One region of the Rossellomorea sp. GCM10028870 genome, then DNA from elsewhere that is predicted to be linked to it. Evidence: riboswitches for the same ligand, from Rfam matches in the RefSeq annotation. Region 1 holds a riboswitch; the other holds the start of a gene.
What was found. Region 1 has a riboswitch for S-adenosylmethionine ahead of ACFQWC_RS14985 (homoserine dehydrogenase). Riboswitches for the same ligand answer to the same signal wherever they lie in the genome.
Positions count from the first base shown of each region.

Region 1 (8,489 bases):
ACGATTCTCTTTGGTTCCGAAAGCCCAAGGAGAAGATTCGAACATAGTTGAAACGTGGATTTAGTGTATAAAAAAGCTTCATTTCTCATGGGGAGAAATGAAGCTCTTTTATACATTTTTATTTGCGGAAGGATAGAATTTCTTTTCTATTTCTTTATATTCGTCAAGCTCTTGGGTAAAACGTGCCAGTTTATGAACTTCCTGCAGAAGAAACGTTTTATCCAATTCATAAATCACTTCTTTTTCAATATGATCAATGGTATTACAGGCGAATTCCCATATGGCTTTGTGCTTAGAGGGGTCAATGGACTCTGCAATAAGAGCGAGTGCCCGAACGATGTCAGTAATGATGAGATGATTTTCTTTTGCATAATGCCTGATATAGCCAAATCCCCGATATAGATAGTATTCAAATGCTTCTGTCTGGAGAATGACTCGTATTTTTCCTTCTTGATCGATTAAATACGGGGTGAAGGATAGGTGATCTTCAACTGTTATCATCAGATCGGCCATTTGATCAATCGTATTGGAGGCTGTTTTAGGATCATCATTTCCAAGGGATTTGATTGCTACTTCTGCAAGCTTATGAATTCCCATTTGCAGGTCTTGAATTTCCGTCTCCTTATGGCCCATTTCGATAAAGTCGAGATAGTGATTAGTAGAAATATCCTTGGTTTCAGGTCCCCAAATGCTCACCAATTCATTCCCCGCCAAAACATAATCCCCGACTTTATAGTGGAGCTGTATGACAAGTTGATCATTTTTTGCCGCTTCAATCATTCCATGAAAATCAATCAACTGTATATATCCCGACTCTCTTGACTTCACATGAATGATATTCTCCTTATGGTGCTCCATTATATCGCCGGTGTTTCTAGTTCGGTGGGCTTCTAAGTCATGTTTCAGCGTTTGATTGATCATCACCTCAGAAACCTGCTTCATATTGTACGTGATATTGTGTACCTGCATCCAAGTAGACGCATGATTAATGAAAAAGATAAAAGTGACAGCAGTAAGGAATGCAAGTCCGATCGTCATGGTCGGGGCAGCAACAAACAATTCTTTCTTTGAATCTCCGATAAAAAGAAAGAGAAGCAGTACATATACAAAGCTGCCATTGAAAATTCCGAGGGCATGTTGCGTTTGTTTGTCCGAAATGAAATCAAGGAGCATCCTTGGCGAAAATTGACCACTGAACATCGTGAGTACAACAAGCAGTGAATTCAAGGTGAAAGCACTGAGCGTCAGGATGGCCCCGATGAGTGTGCTGACAAGCATGCGTGTAACAGATGCATCCATACTTAAAAAATCGAGTGTATACTGAGAAATGTCTGCATACAGATCTAAGTAGAGGGTGAGTGCTACAAGGAGTATGGAAAAACAAATATAAAAGAATGGCATATACCAAATGTTCAGTCGGATCTCACGCATTCGTTGCCGTTTTGACATGAGCAGATATTTTCTGATGGATAAGGGAAGCACTTTTTTCAGCATAATAGATTCGGTTCCTTTCAAATAAAGGGATATGGATTAGTTTTCCCTGCCAGATCATGTTAAAACGTCTCTCTGCAAATTAGATTTATAGGCTCGTAGATGGAGTCGAATCTCAAGTAAACCAATAGGAATTACCCTACCCATTGACATTAGAAAGAATTTTTTAAAAATACCAAAAATGGTATTGACGAAGGAATGAATCCCCTATATAATCCAATTCATACTCAAATAGCAAGTAATACCAAAACGAAACGATATATCTCTTATCAAGAGCGGCGGAGGGATAGGCCCGATGAAGCCCGGCAACCTACAGGATCAGACTGTAAAGGTGCCAATTCCTACAGATCTATACGGATCTGGAAGATAAGGGGAGGAGCATGATTATTTAGCCCTCTTCTTAAAAAGAAGAGGGCTTTTCTGTATACCCTCTTTCTTTCCCACATTGCTATCTTCGTCTCTCAGGGTGGATCTTCAAAGGAATGAATCAAGCAAGTGAAAAATTGAAAAAAAGATACTTAGGAGGCTGAAGCATGTCAACGATAAATGTGGCACTTCTGGGGTTTGGAACAGTCGGGCAAGGAGTCTGTGAAGCCATTGATACCCATCAGGAAAGAATAAGGGAAGTCCTCGGTAAAGAGGTAAAGGTAAGGGCCATCCTTATTAAGGATCCTGTTAAACAACGAAACATTGATTCGTCCATTAAGGTCACAACGGATTTTCAAGAAATTCTGGATATCCCGGATCTTCATGTGATCTTTGAAGCAATCGTAGGTGAAGAACCGGGTCATACGTATTTAACCAAAGCCATCGAGAAGGGAATTCATATTGTCACAGCAAATAAAGCCATGTTTGCTAAATATGGTCCGGATCTATTGGAAAAGGCGAGAAATAATGGGGTAACCATAGGTTTCGAAGCGACGACAGCGGGGGGGATTCCCGTGATCGGCAGTATCAGGCAGCTTCTTAAGGTGAATGAGATTGAACGGGTTCAAGGAATTCTGAATGGGACGTCCAATTTCATCTTATCGCAAATGAGAAAACGTGGAATCTCCTTTGAGACAGCGTTAAAGCAATCCCAGGAGAAGGGGTATGCTGAAGCTGATCCGACCAGTGATATTGAAGGCTATGATGCTTTCTATAAACTTCTCATTTTAAGTCAAACGGCATTTGGCAAGCAGCCGGACTGGAAGGATATCAGACGAAAAGGAATATCACACCTGACTGCAGAATGGCTTCAAGCAGCGGAATCATTTCGATTGCGATTTAAGCATGTAGGTTCCCTTGAACGGGATTCTTCAAATCATATCACGGGTGAAGTCGAACCAATCCTTGTCCATGACACCCATCCGTTTTACGGTGTGGAGGATGTGGAAAATGCCATCTCGCTAAAGGGCAGCCTTGTAGGCAGGATCACCCTGCTGGGTCCCGGGGCCGGTAAATTACCTACCGGAAGCGCCATGGTAGAGGATTTTCTTTCATTGATAGAACGGAAGTATACGGACTCTGCCCAAAGCACAGTGAGCACCGGGGAAGTTCATCAAGAGAGCAGCCACCAATGGGTTCTGAGGATCCGTGAAAATGAAGATTATCAAAGCTGGATCCCATCGTTTACATTAAAGGATCGCATTCAGCTGGACGATTACTTGTATGTTTTTGTTGAAGGTAGCAAAGACACACTTCAAACTCTTCTAAGGACACATGACGATATTCAAGCCGTTTCTATTCTAAAAGAAATTCCGTTGGAAAATGAGGTGAAAACTGGCGTCGCCGTTTCATAAAAAAAGTATTAACCAAGTATCATATCGATCGTTGTTTAAAGGAAATGTTTATCACGATGTTGATTGGAGCGGCAGATGCTTGACTCCCGAGGGAAGCGAGCACCAGGAGCGGAAAGCAGCCATTAGTGAAAAATAGCTTCAAAAAAAGGTCTGATAGAAAGTAGGGGGATCACTTGAGTATTATTGTTCAAAAGTTTGGTGGAACCTCTGTTGGTTCTACAGATCGAATCAAACGGATGGTCTTCAATGTCTTGAAAGAAAAAGAAAAGGGGCATGACGTTGTCGTAGTGGTTTCAGCTATGAATAAAACGACTGATACCCTCGTGAAATTGGCAGGGGAACTTTCCACAGAGCCAAGCAAGAGAGAAATGGATATGCTCTTAAGCACTGGGGAGCAGGTGACGATTGCCCTTTTGACGATGGCCCTCGAACATCAAGGAGTAGAAGCAGTGTCGCTGACAGGCAGGCAGGCGGGGATCCGAACCGACGGAGTATTCGGAAATGCGAAGATTACCTCAATCGATACGCATCGGATCAAATCGGAGTTATCAGACGGACGAATCGTCGTAGTAGCCGGCTTTCAAGGGATTACGAAAGGAGGAGAGGTGACCACATTAGGGAGGGGCGGTTCGGATACGACGGCAGCTGCTCTTGCATCGGCGTTAAAAGCCGTCAGATGTGATATCTATACAGATGTGGATGGTGTGTATACATCGGATCCCCGGGTCGTTCCCCGGGCATCGAAAATTGATACCCTCTCCTATGAGGAGATGCTGCGCTTAGCCACCATGGGAGCGGGTGTCCTGCATCCAAGAGCCATCAAACATGCGAGGGAACATCACGTGCCGCTTGTTGTTTGTTCCAGTTTGAATGAGGGGCGTGGAACCTTGATCAGTGGGAAAACTCATAGAAATGCTTCAATAGTCGGAGTGGCCCATCAGGAAGACATCTCTGTTCTCACAATATTTGATTGCCAGGGAGGAGAGTCATTGATTCTTTATGATCTCGATTCACACCATATCGAGACAGAAATAGTAAAGTACGGGGAAAACCTTGTCCTCATCGTTAAAGAACAGGATTTTCAAGCAGTAAAGAGAATCGTCGAACAATATAATCAGGCCTACTCCCATATAGAACAAAGAGAAGATCTATCTAAAGTATCTGTGATTGGACGCATCAACTCATCCCATGAGGTGAAAGAGAAGGTTACCAACGTTTTTCATGACTACCATATTTCAAAGGTGTCTATATGGGAATCTTCAGTAGGATTAAGTGCTCTTGTGGAAAAAAGGGATGTGGAAAAGGCGGCCAGAGTCCTTCATATGCACTTTGGACTGGATTATATAGAAACAAAGAGAGCTGTCTTATAAAGGAAAGAGTGGTGATGCCATCTGACTGTCACCACTTCCCAAATGGAGAAGTGTATAGGCATCCCTATACACTTCTTCTATGGACTGATCAACACAGGTGTACCGATCGGAATGAGGCCTGCCAACTCCTCAACGTCTTTATTATACATGCGTATACACCCTCTGGACACGGCATTCCCAATGGAACTGGGGTCATTTGTCCCATGGATCCCATAACTCTCTTTTGATAAACTCATCCACATCGTTCCAAAGGGGCCACCGGGATTCGGTGCTTTATTAATGATGATGAATTCCCCAATTGGGGTTTCGAAGAGTACTCTACCCACTGCAATGGGGTACTGCTTGATTTGGATGCCGTCTTTGAATAAACGCAGCCAGCGGTTGTTAACAGAGACTTGAATACGGTAGGGATTCGCAGTAGCGTCAGGAATCCCCGGTATGGTGATCGTTTGTCCGGGATAAATATTATCTGGGTCAATACCTGGGTTAGCATTAAGGATGACGGCCAAGGGAGTCCGGTAGTCCCTTGATATCTGACTAAGTGTTTCTCCTGTCTTTACTGTGTGTACCAACTCAAACACCTCCCAATTTCACTTTCTTTCTTAGTCTATGTACATGTGAAAAAGTCGGTTCATCAGACGAGCCGGGACATAAAAAAGCCTGCATCCAAAGAAGGCGCAGGCGTAAATAGCAGCTTATTGAGGGGGGGTCTGCTGTGGAACTGTCGTATAGCTTTGCAGCATAAGCGTCATATCCTGTTCATTTAGCTGAGGAACCTGATAATAGCCATGCTTGTTTTGATAGAGGAAAATCTCATAACTCATTTCAATGAAGTTCGGTACACTGTCTGCCACAACGCGGCGTAATACGGGATTTGTCATTTCAAGAGCCGTCATGGCAAGCAGGGTGGCCAGAGATTTCGTTTGTCCAAGCATATAAGCAGACAAGCCTTTATCTGAAAGCTCATTGACGGATTGGTTTGGTTTTTTGGGTGTTCCTGGTTTTACCCCATAAGTAGTGGCGTGGGATTGGGTCATTTTGTATTGTTGGGTTGGTACAGCAGGGTCATGCCCTGTAGAAAAGCTTCCCACAATCGTATTATACATAGTCGTCACGAAAGTTGACTGCCTCTTTAGAATATCCTTAAGTTCAGGATCCTGGATGTGTTGATCATACATTTGATACTGATCCAGCATGCTGATGATCCCGGCAATAATTTCGTGGGCATCAAATAGTTCATGGCCACCATGATCTTTACTTTGGTTATTCATCATATTGGGTGGCATTTGAGTTCCCGGTTGAGGCGGCATATTAGGTTGATTTTGCATGAGTGTTTTCCTCCTATTTAAGTGACATCGTTGATTAGAATAACCACATATTTGTCAATTATGTATTTCTTCACCCCAGAATGGTTTAATACTCACCGGCCTGTCCGAATACAATAGGAAGAAGTCATTTTGAAGGTGGTCTTAGAATGAGTATATTTCTGAGTTATATCGTTTTGGGATTATCTCTGTCTGCACCCATGGGACCGATTAATGCCGCTCAATTGGACAAGGGGATTCGCTTCGGGTTCTTCCACGCCTGGCTTGTGGGAGTAGGCGGCATGGTGGCGGACGGAGTATTTATGCTCCTCATTTATTTTGGACTGGCTCAATTCGTTGATACCCCGTTGATAAAATTATTTTTATGGGCCTTTGGTTTTTTTGTCCTGACGTATACTGGGATTGAAAGCATCTTAAAGTCGGGTTCCCTCACCTCATCCTCAAGTGGTGATCTATACGAAACGAAAGGGAAAGCGTTTCGTACAGGCTTTTTTATGGCAATTTCAAATCCATTAAGTATTTTATTCTGGCTAGGAATCTATGGTTCTATTCTGGCTCAGACTTCAAGCTCTTATGAAGCGGGGCAACTATTTCTGTATAGCATGGGGATATTTCTCGGGATCACACTTTGGGACCTGACGATGGCAAGTGTTGCGACGGGTGCGAGAAAGCTGGTCAGTCCCCGGATCCTGCGATTGATCTCCATCATTTCCGGATTCATCTTGATGGGATTCGGTATTTATTTTGGTGTGAACGCCTGCCGTTTATTGTTCGGCTAGACAGACACCCATAAGGCTCCCTCCTAATAGGATAAATGTGTAATCTTTAGGAGGGATCGGCTATATGTTACGTTCGAAAAGTTGGATCGATCAACACATGGATGAACTTACAAACTGGCAGCAATCAGCCTATAATCATTTCTCGGCTGTGATGTCCGACGAACATCATCCCTATCCATGTGTGCCTGGAAAACAAGGCTTTCAGTCAGATACATTACGTTTCGGCTTTGCAGATGATCCGAGGAATGAAGCGGCATCTGAAGAGCTGGCGGGCTTGCTCAAACAATATGGAAAAATCTCAAGGGATACAGGGACTTACGCATCTCTTGTCGTGTTTTTTAATTCAGAAGGAATAGGGGAAGACAGCCATTCCATTGATTCGTATCAACATATATTCTGGACTCTATTAAATAGGATACATGAATTAGATGAAACACCTTGGCCGGACGGTATAGCAAAGGATCCCCATCATCATACATGGGAGTTTTGTTTTGAGGGTGAACCGTATTTTGCCTTCTGTGCAACACCGGCTCACATCGTAAGGAAAAGCCGTCACTTTCCCTACTTTCTTGTAGCCTTCCAGCCCCGATGGGTGTTTGATGAAATTAACTCTTCCACTGCATTCGGACAGAAATTAAAGAAAGTCATTCGGAAGCGTCTTATTGAATATGATGAGGCAGAGCCGCATCCAAGCCTGAAATGGTATGGGCAGGAAGATAACTACGAATGGAAACAATATTATCTTAGTGACGACGATTCTTCACTTTCGAAATGTCCATTTTTAAGCCAAAAGAAAATCAAGAGTTAAAGCGTTCCGGCTTTAGCTCTTTTTCCTTTTATGAATGTCGCTATCGCAATCACCATGATGAATCCGATGCTTACAAAGAACCCTATGCGACTCACATGATCAAGTAGTGTACCGCTGATGGCCAATAAAATGAGAGTGAGAGCAAAGAGTGTTTGGATGCGGTCCCAACCGGTTTTGCTCATCAGCTTGTGAAAGGAAGCGAGAATGAATATCCATGTGTAAAGGAGCATGAGCCCCGCCGCTGTAGTGACATACTCGAATAGTTTATCCGGCAGGAGCATGGCAATCACAATCGAAAGAGCGACAACCAGGGTGGTGAGTCCGAAAGCAGGCAGGGGAACCTTCATTTTCCCTTTTTTGGCGAAAACCTTCGGAGCATCTCCTTCTTCTGCCAATGCCACGAGCATCGTCGTGACCGCGTACAAAGAAGCGACCATGGTGGAGAACCCGGCAATAATCAGAATGGCATTGAATACATGCGGGACCCAGGGAAGGTCATATTGTTTAAGGGCCGTAAGAAATGGACTTTCATTCGAATCAATCCTGCCGAGAGGAACGAGCTTTAATACGAGATAAAAGGATAAAAGATAAAGGATCGTTAAAATGAGAAGCATGATATTCCCGGACTTTGGTGCCTCCTTGGGATCCTTGAGCTCCTGAGCCATTAAACCCATCACTTCAATTCCTCCAAATCCATAAAAGGCAAAAAGAAGGGCGAGCCAAAGCCCTTTCCCATCTTGTGGAAGAACTTCTTTTAATGGAGATTGAAGCTGCTGAGCCGCCCCACCGATTCCTAGCCACCCGAACATGGAAGCACAAGCGATGATGACAAACATCACGATGGCCGCTACTTTCATGATTCCAAACAGATTCTCCATTTGCTCTACTTTCTGCACACCCATCAGGATAATCAATAATCCAAGACCTGCAAATAC
Region 1 covers NZ_JBHTGN010000003.1:200,347-208,835, reverse strand. The annotation lists gene ACFQWC_RS14995 (hypothetical protein) at 1-64, shown strand, start outside; gene ACFQWC_RS14990 (DUF2254 domain-containing protein) at 109-1,494, opposite strand; SAM riboswitch class I at 1,755-1,864, shown strand; gene ACFQWC_RS14985 (homoserine dehydrogenase) at 2,025-3,272, shown strand; gene ACFQWC_RS14980 (aspartate kinase) at 3,446-4,642, shown strand; gene ACFQWC_RS14975 (L,D-transpeptidase family protein) at 4,720-5,214, opposite strand; gene ACFQWC_RS14970 (spore coat protein) at 5,338-5,970, opposite strand; gene ACFQWC_RS14965 (LysE family transporter) at 6,117-6,746, shown strand; gene ACFQWC_RS14960 (YqcI/YcgG family protein) at 6,811-7,554, shown strand; gene ACFQWC_RS14955 (amino acid permease) at 7,551-8,489, opposite strand, start outside.

Region 2 (8,489 bases), 150 kb from region 1:
GCTTATCTAACTATATGCCGGAGGGGGACGAGTTATGATAAGAGAGCTCTCATTTTGTCCCTGTAAAAACTCTTTGAACGTGATGGTTTTTGAGGTGAGAAGCAATGATTCCTCCCCACTTTTCAAATTCAACCAGGAATCCGTCATGACCAAAGGCGGTGGAGATGAAGTAGTGTTCACTCTTTGGTACGAGATGTGTAAACTCCTTTAGATAGTGAGGTGAATAAATTAAATCACCTTCATAGCTAATCGAAATCAGTTCGCACTGATAATTCTTCGCTACCTCTTCTGTTCCTCCTCTCCCCCTTCCAATATCATGTGAGTTCATGGCTTTCAGCAGGGTAAGATAGCTGTTTGGATCAAACCGCTTTCCTAATTTCTTTCCTTGGTAATCGAGATAGCTTTCGACATTGAATTGTTCGTTTTGCTTTTCACGTTGGAAACGCTGATCGAACAGTTCCTGAGTCCGGTACGTGACCATCCCAACCATTCTGGCAATCTCTAATCCTTTTAAGATAGCGCCTGGTGGATAATGTCCCTTTTGAAATCCGGGGTCCTCTTCAATCGCTGTGATCCCGATGTGATTAAAAGCGAGACCATAATCATTCAAGGAAGGTGTGACGGCAAGAGCGAAAACTTTATTTATATAGGCAGGATACAGGGCTCCCCATTCCAGGGCCTGCATCCCTCCCAGTGAGCCTCCGATAACCGCTTCGATGCGGTCGATCGAAAGTTGTTGGAGTGCTTCATATTGGGCATGGACCATGTCTCTTATCGTAACACCCGGGAAGTCCGGACCGTAACGTTCTCCGGTATGTCGATTGGTTGACGTTGGTCCCGTACTTCCTTCACATCCTCCTAATACATTAAAGGCAATCACATTAAAATGTTCGGTATCAATATACGACCCGGGACCAATCAGTCCATCCCACCAGCCCCGGTCTTCACTCGTTCCCTTTACGATATGGGTCCCGGTGAGGGCATGGCAAACCAGGATGGAGGGTCCTTCTTTGTTTCCTGTCCGTTCATACGTAAGATCTACATTTTTTAACGTGGTGCCTGACTCTAATGTGAGGGATGGGATGGTAATGGAGCTTACTTCATACGTGTATGACTTCTCCATTCCTCCACCTCCTTTTTTGGTGTTGTAGCGGGGGGATCAGGATTCCACACCAGATAGCCCCGCTTGTAAAACAGTTGACTTTGGACTGATTTTTGGATATTGCCATTAGGGCGTTGAGAATTCGTCGTTAAGACTTTCGTCAAGAATTCAGATATTCATTCTAGGGGACGGCGCGTGCATCCTGTTCGCTGATACAATCCCGATTTTGCTGATATATTGGGAATTTCACTGATAAATCGTCCGATTTCGCTGATATATTCGAAATTCCGCTGATAAAATCAGGTTTTCGCTGATATCTCCCTTAAGTAGACCCCGGATGCTCTATAAATAGTATCTAAATCCACCTTTTCACCCTGTAAAGTGATTTCAATGACGATTTTAGGGCCATATTCTCCAGTTTCTATCACACCCGTGATGTTTCCAACGCCACTTCAATAGCATGGTCCAAGTCCTCGATCAGGTCCTTCGCAGACTCTAATCCAACAGAAAGTCTCACAAGATCCTCGGTTACCCCTGTAGCACGAATTTCCTGGTCGTTTAATTGCTGATGGGTCGTGGATGCCGGGTGGATGATCAGTGATTTTGCATCCCCTACATTGGCCACATGAGACCAAAGAGAAATGTTATCGACTACTTTCCGTCCGGAATCTCTTCCACCTTTAATACCAAATACGACGATGGAACCCGCTCCGTTTTTCAAGTATTTTTGAGCAAGCTTGTGAGACGGATGCTGAGGCAACCCTGGATAGGATACCCACGCAACGCCATTATGCTGATCTAAATGCTCCGCAATCTTAAAGGCATTCTCTGTGTGACGTTCGATGCGAAGATGCAGCGTTTCTAATCCCTGCAACAGAAGGAATGCGTTTTGCGGACTTAAGCACGCCCCTAAGTCACGAAGCAGCTGCACCCTTAATTTTGTAATGAATGCTGCCGGTCCTACATCCTGTGCGTAGCGCAGTCCATTATAGCTTCGGTCCTCTTCTGTGAAACCCGGGAACTTTTCATGATTCCAATCGAACTTCCCACCGTCAATGACAACTCCCCCGATTGCTGTACCGTGACCTCCGATCCATTTTGTTGCAGAGTGGATGACGATATCCGCTCCCCACTCGATCGGCTTACATACATATGGAGTGGCAAAGGTATTATCGATGATCAACGGGATATGATGGTCATGTGCCACTTTTGCTACCGCTTCAATATCAAGCACATGTAGACTTGGATTCCCGATTGTTTCAGCGAATACCGCTTTCGTTTTAGGAGTGATCGCTTTGCGGAAATTTTCCGGGTCTGTCGGATCTACGAAATGCACCTTGATACCGTATTTCGGGAGAGTGGTAGAGAATAGATTATAGGTTCCACCATAGAGATTGGTAGCTGCTACAATTTCATCACCTGCTCCGGCGATATTTAAGATTGATAGTGAGATAGCGGCCATTCCGGATGATACACCAAGTGCTCCGATTCCTCCTTCTAACAGAGCAAGGCGTTTTTCCAACACGTCTACAGTCGGGTTCATGATGCGCGTATAAATGTTACCCGGCTCTTCAAGGGCAAATAATTTTGCCGCATGATTACTGTTATCGAAAACGTAGGATGTCGTTTGGTAAATCGGCACTGCCCTCGAACCTGTAGATGGATCCGGCTCCTGTCCGCCGTGAAGTAGTAGTGTGTCGAAATCGAATGATTTTGTCATAGAGAATTCCTCCTAAATGGTTTTGGTGATTGGGTTTCCGTTTTGCGGTTGGATGTTTTGGACGTTTGCCTGTTAAAGTTTGTTAGAATTTTGACTGTTAAATTCAGAATGATATTTGACTGTTAAAATAATGCGTTTTTTTAACAGTTGAATTTTCGACTTATTTTAACTGTTAAATATCGTCCCATTTTCTCCTGTTAAATTTCCACCAAAATTCTGCTGTCGAACTCTGAAACTGAAAAATCGAAGAAGTATGTTTCCTTAAGAAGATAGAAGAGGAAAAAATAAAAAACCCTCTTCCTAAGAAGAGGGTCTAATTTAATAGGGTCCTCCTCTTATCTTTCAGGCAATCGCCTGCAGGAATTAGCACCTTTTCATGCGACGCATTACTGCGTACATGAAGGTTGCCGGGTTTCATCGGGCCTAGTCCCTCCACCTCTCTGGATAAGAGCATGTAGTTGTCAATGTGAAAATTCTTGCGTTGAGATGAATTATAAGGGGTAACCGACCTCAACGTCAAGAGTATTTTTAGAATTTTTACATTATTTAATTTTTAACCGAAGCTGTAATCGCTTCGTTAAATTGCACGACGATGTCTTCCCCATCCTCAATACCTAACGATATGCGCACGACATGTGTGTTTATTCCGAGTTTTTCCTGCGCATCCTTCGGCAGGGCACGATGAGACGTTCCTAATGGATATGAGACCGTAGTCTCCACGCCGGCAAGAGAAGGGATGATTTTAATCCAGCCAAGTGATTTGAAGAATGTGCTGATGTCACATGTGTTGGATAGCTCGATCGTTACGATGGCTCCATTTCCTTTATCGGATAAATCCGTTGGGTAATAAACTTCCTTCACGTATTCATTTGCTCGAAGGTCCGCCGCAAGAACTTCGGCATTCCTTGCTTGGGTCCCCATTCGGAGAGCCAGTGTTTTCGCTCCGCGGCATGTCAGCCAGGCTTCAAATGGACTCAGGTTCGAACCGATGTTGACGACTTTTTCTCTCGCTTTTTGAACAAGATCTTCCTTCCCGACTATGACTCCTGCTGTGATATCACTATGTCCTCCGATATACTTCGTGGCACTGTGAGCGACCAGATCCACCCCTTCTAAGAAAGGTTGGCGCAGAAACGGTGTGGCGAATGTGTTATCGATCATTGTTTTCAGGTTGTGTTTTTCAGCGAATCCGACCATTTTAGGGATATCTTCCACTCGCATAAACGGGTTTGTAACGGTCTCACTGTAGATGAGTTTGGTTTGTGAAGTAATGGCTCCCTCTAATTCCTCTAAACTTGTAAAATCAACGAATGAAGTAGAAATACCGAGTGATTTCAGCTCTTCTTTCAGCATATGGAACGTACCCCCGTATAAATCCTCGGCAGCAATGATGTGATCCCCTGATTGCACAACAGCGAGGATACCAACAAGGATGGCCGATAATCCAGAAGAAGTTGCTACACCTGCCGGGGCTCCTTCCAAGTCTGCCACCATCTTTCCAAGCTCGTCTGTATTTGGATTTCCCGTTCTTGTGTAGAGATAAGGAGACTTCCCTTCATAGAAACCCTCCAACTCCTCTAAAGAAGTAAAAGAAAAAGCAGAGGTCTGATAAATCGGAGTCGTCTTACTGCGGATTTCCTCTGTTCCTTTTAACTGACTGTGCACGACCTTAGTTGTGAATTTCATCTCTCTTTCATCCTTCCTGAATCTATGTATTTTTAAAAGTGTATCATATTCAGAAGATTGTGAGGAGTAAGATCTTTTGGAGGCATAAAAAAACACCTGCCAAATTGCAACAGGTGCACTGCGTTTTATTGAACGTTTTCCAAACATCCGATCAGGCGATTTTCAATATCCAATGCCAGGCTTTTTAGTTCATCGTTATCCACCATCTCGATCAGCTTGCTTGGTTTTGCCATACCGATCTTGGTGGTACCGCCTTCTGTGTATACCGTCACTTTGCAAGGAAGGAAGTAGCTTACGAGCATGCTTTCTTCCAGCACCTTTTTAGCTTCATGTGGATTACACACCTCTAATACGACTACTTCTTCGTTGAAATCAAGGCCCTTATCCTGCAATTTCTGGGCAAGATCGAGATTCCATAGTACACCGAAGCTCTCATCTTTCAGGACAGTTTCTACCGCTTCCACTGCTTCTTTCACACTCATTGAAACTTCCTTTGTGTAATGAAACATGTTCACATCTCCTCCTTTTTTTATCACATTCATATAATACCTCATAGAGTATAAGGTCAAACATCGATATTCAGAGGTCCGTCCCTCTCCATTATTCCATTCCTTCGACCATTTTACCCATCATGTCTTCGTTCATGGGGCCGACGATTTTGTGTTGGATGATGCCTTTGGTGTCGATCATGTAGGTGGTCGGGATGGTAAATACACGGTATTCGTCACCGACCGCCCCCTCTTTATCCATTGGGATAGGGAAGGTCAGTTCATAACCGTCGACAAATTGATGGACGGCCTTTTCCCCATCGTTCATGGAGGTCAGGTTGACGGCAAGGATTTCAACGTTTTCTTTCTCTGCATTGTTTTCGTAATAACTTTGCATATGGGGCATTTCAGCTTTACATGGTGGACACCAGGTAGCCCAAAAGTTCAGGATCACTTTCTTACCTTGATAATCTGAAAGCTTTACGGCTTCACCATCTAAGGTGGTTAATTTAAAATCCGGAGCACGATCCCCTTTTGCGAGCCCTTGCTGTGCATTAGAAAGATCCATGGATTCATTGGCTAATTGGGCAGCCTCTTCCCTGGCCTTCTTTTCCTGTTGATCCTGAAAAAAGTTCACTAAGAAAATGCCGATAAGAAGCGCAACGATGGCCAAAGCAAAATTTCGTTTATTCATTGTGTTTCCTCCTTATGTTTAAGAGAAAGATGAGATAGGTCATCATGATCAGATATGTCCAGGTGGTGACGGTAAATTCAAAGCCGCCGATGAAGGCACTTAGAAATAACTGGACTAAAGTAAACATGACTAATAACTGTCCTGCCCAGATATCACCACCGGAATCACTGGCTTTTTTAATAAAAAAGCCAGTGATCAATAGATTGAGCAGTACTTGAATACCAGCTAGAAGATAGTGGTGATGAAGCATATGAAGGACAGCTTCAAAGACAAGAACTGTGACCATCCATGAAATGATGATAGTAGACGGATGATCCACTTTTTTAACAAATATGTAAGTAAGCGCCGCTATCAGTCCCAACCAGTACCCAACGACTCCTCCGTGAAAATAGAGGATGGTAACGGGATGCTCCATGACCGTTTGAAAGTCAACCACAATCACACTCAGTTTCCAGACGAGTAAAAAGGTAAAAGTACCATTGGAATACCAGTCGCTTGCCTTTCTATCCCAGAAGAAGAGGAACACGAAAGTGAGTATGACCGAAGAGATAATGGCTCCCCACGAAGCCGGGAATGTGAAGGAGCCTATGGTGTACCACTGTTCAATCATAGCCATTCAACTCCCTTCAGTCACGTTCTGGTTTATCTATTATTCTTTTTTAACGACAATGTAATAAACCGATGGATGCAAGTGACCTATTGTCGTGTGGAACCCGGATGATTTGAGCTGTCGATCGAGTTCCCCGGAAGAAATGCGATGATCTAAAGGCGGTCCCACTTCTGATTCTATCTTTTCCCAATCCAGGATCAGCCAAATGCCATCTTCCTTCAGCATATCGTGTAAATCCTGAAATACTTTGATCAGATCGGGAACTTCATGCAAGACAAAGGCAGAAACGATTTTATCCAAAGTGCCTTTATTGGAACTGAGGTATTCAAGGGACGATTTCACATAAACGATATTGTCTACATTTTCTTTATTTGCACGGTGTTTCAAATATTCCAGCATTTCCTGCTGCAGATCTACTGCCTGGACATTCGATTCAACCGTTTTCGCAATGGGAAGGGTCAGGTAGCCATTTCCACAGCCCAAGTCGGCGACGATATCGTCTTCATTGAGTTTGAGTAGTTCGAGAACTTTTTCCACCGGTACGAGCTCTTGACGTCTTGGATCCAGGAGCTTTGAAGCCTTATGGTGTTCAAATAAATCTCCGGCCATTGGGAATTCCTCCATTCGTTAAATATACCCTCATATGTATTAGTATCTTAAATCTTTTATATACAAGCAAGTTATTTACTCATAGTGTATCCTATAGGAGAATTATTACAGATAGCATGGAGTAATGTGTGTCGAAATTTTGAATTATAAAAGGATTCCCCATGAAGGAGAATCCTTTATTTCTGCTTTTGTAGTATAGGGGTTTCCTCTATGTTTTTTGCAGTGATTGATCAGTGGACAGTATAGAAAGAAAAACACCGGTTCCCTGCTATTTCCTACTAAGTATTACTTTTATAACGAAATGATTACGATTTAAACTCTAAACTTCTACTTATTATTTAGTATATGCATGATTCATGGAAAAGAAGAAGTATCTTGAATTTATTGCTTCTGTTCCTTTCATCGATCGAATGGTGTCTGTATAATCAATCCACGTTACATTTTGCAGCTTTTGATCTAATTTCGCATTAATCTCTTGTTCGATTTCCCTCATCCGCCTCATCAGCTCTCCAAAGCTCATTTTAAAATGAGTGGCTGCCTGTTGATGAGGAGAGTGTTTCACAAGTAAGGCCATAAATTCCTCAGACGTCTCGGATCGGCTCGCCAATTCATCTTCAAGACCGACCACATATTGATAGATGTCCCTTTTTTTATTCGGCAGGCCTTTAACAATATCCCGTGCGACAATTTCCATTAAATGTTCGTTCATCGTATTCACCTCGGCATAAGTTTATACCTTAACCTATTCTTTGTAGTGGTACGACATGCACTAGTTCATGTTGTATTTTTTCAAGAAGCGTTCTGCACGGCCTCCGCGATCAGAGAACTTCTGTCTTCCTGTATAAAATGGATGCGTGTCCGAACTTACTTCTACTTTTAATAAAGGATACGTGTTCCCGTCTTCCCACTCAATCGTTTCATTGGATGTTTTCGTAGATCCAGTTAAAAAGGAAAAACCGCTGTTCGTGTCCATAAATACCACTTGTTGATACTCTGGATGAATGTCTTTTTTCATTCTTAATTCCCCACCTTGAAGATTAATGTATTACCAACTTGATTTTTTGACGCCGGGTATTTGCCCTTTATGAGCAAACTCTCTGAAAGCGATACGGGACATCTTAAATTTACGGAGATAGCCTCTTGGTCTCCCTGTAACTTCACAGCGACTGTTTAATCGCGTCGGCGAGGAATCCCTCGGCAGCTTCCTTAACGCTTCATAATCACCCTTCTCCTTTAAATCCCTGCGCAAATCTGCATACTTCTGAACAAGCTCCTGACGCTTCTTCTCTTTTACTACCTTTGATTTCTTGGCCAAAATGATTCACTCCTTCTTTAATCGTAATCATTACGTTTTATAACGGAATAATGTCATTAAAACATACTCTCTATCTTTTTGCAATGATATTTACCTGCTATCTTTTGGAGTGAACTTTCCAGAACCGATCTAAAATGAAATCTATTAAAAATAGTTAAAACCGAATACCATTCAACCCGGCATTCGGTTTTATATGTCCTATGCTGCTTTTAAACCTTCTAAAATAAGTATAAAGTATTTAACTGTATCTCCGCTACGGCGATTG
Region 2 covers NZ_JBHTGN010000003.1:346,086-354,574, forward strand. The annotation lists gene metX (homoserine O-acetyltransferase MetX) at 50-1,123, opposite strand; gene ACFQWC_RS15525 (O-acetylhomoserine aminocarboxypropyltransferase/cysteine synthase family protein) at 1,527-2,822, opposite strand; SAM riboswitch class I at 3,155-3,273, opposite strand; gene ACFQWC_RS15530 (trans-sulfuration enzyme family protein) at 3,369-4,508, opposite strand; gene ACFQWC_RS15535 (DUF302 domain-containing protein) at 4,634-5,017, opposite strand; gene ACFQWC_RS15540 (redoxin domain-containing protein) at 5,109-5,690, opposite strand; gene ACFQWC_RS15545 (hypothetical protein) at 5,683-6,300, opposite strand; gene ACFQWC_RS15550 (class I SAM-dependent methyltransferase) at 6,340-6,909, opposite strand; gene ACFQWC_RS15555 (hypothetical protein) at 7,244-7,618, opposite strand; gene ACFQWC_RS15560 (type B 50S ribosomal protein L31) at 7,679-7,924, opposite strand; gene rpsN (30S ribosomal protein S14) at 7,955-8,224, opposite strand; gene ACFQWC_RS15570 (hypothetical protein) at 8,423-8,489, opposite strand, start outside.
Region 2: it holds a riboswitch for S-adenosylmethionine, as region 1 does, so the genes downstream of both, ACFQWC_RS15525 (O-acetylhomoserine aminocarboxypropyltransferase/cysteine synthase family protein) here and ACFQWC_RS14985 (homoserine dehydrogenase) in region 1, are expected to answer to the same signal.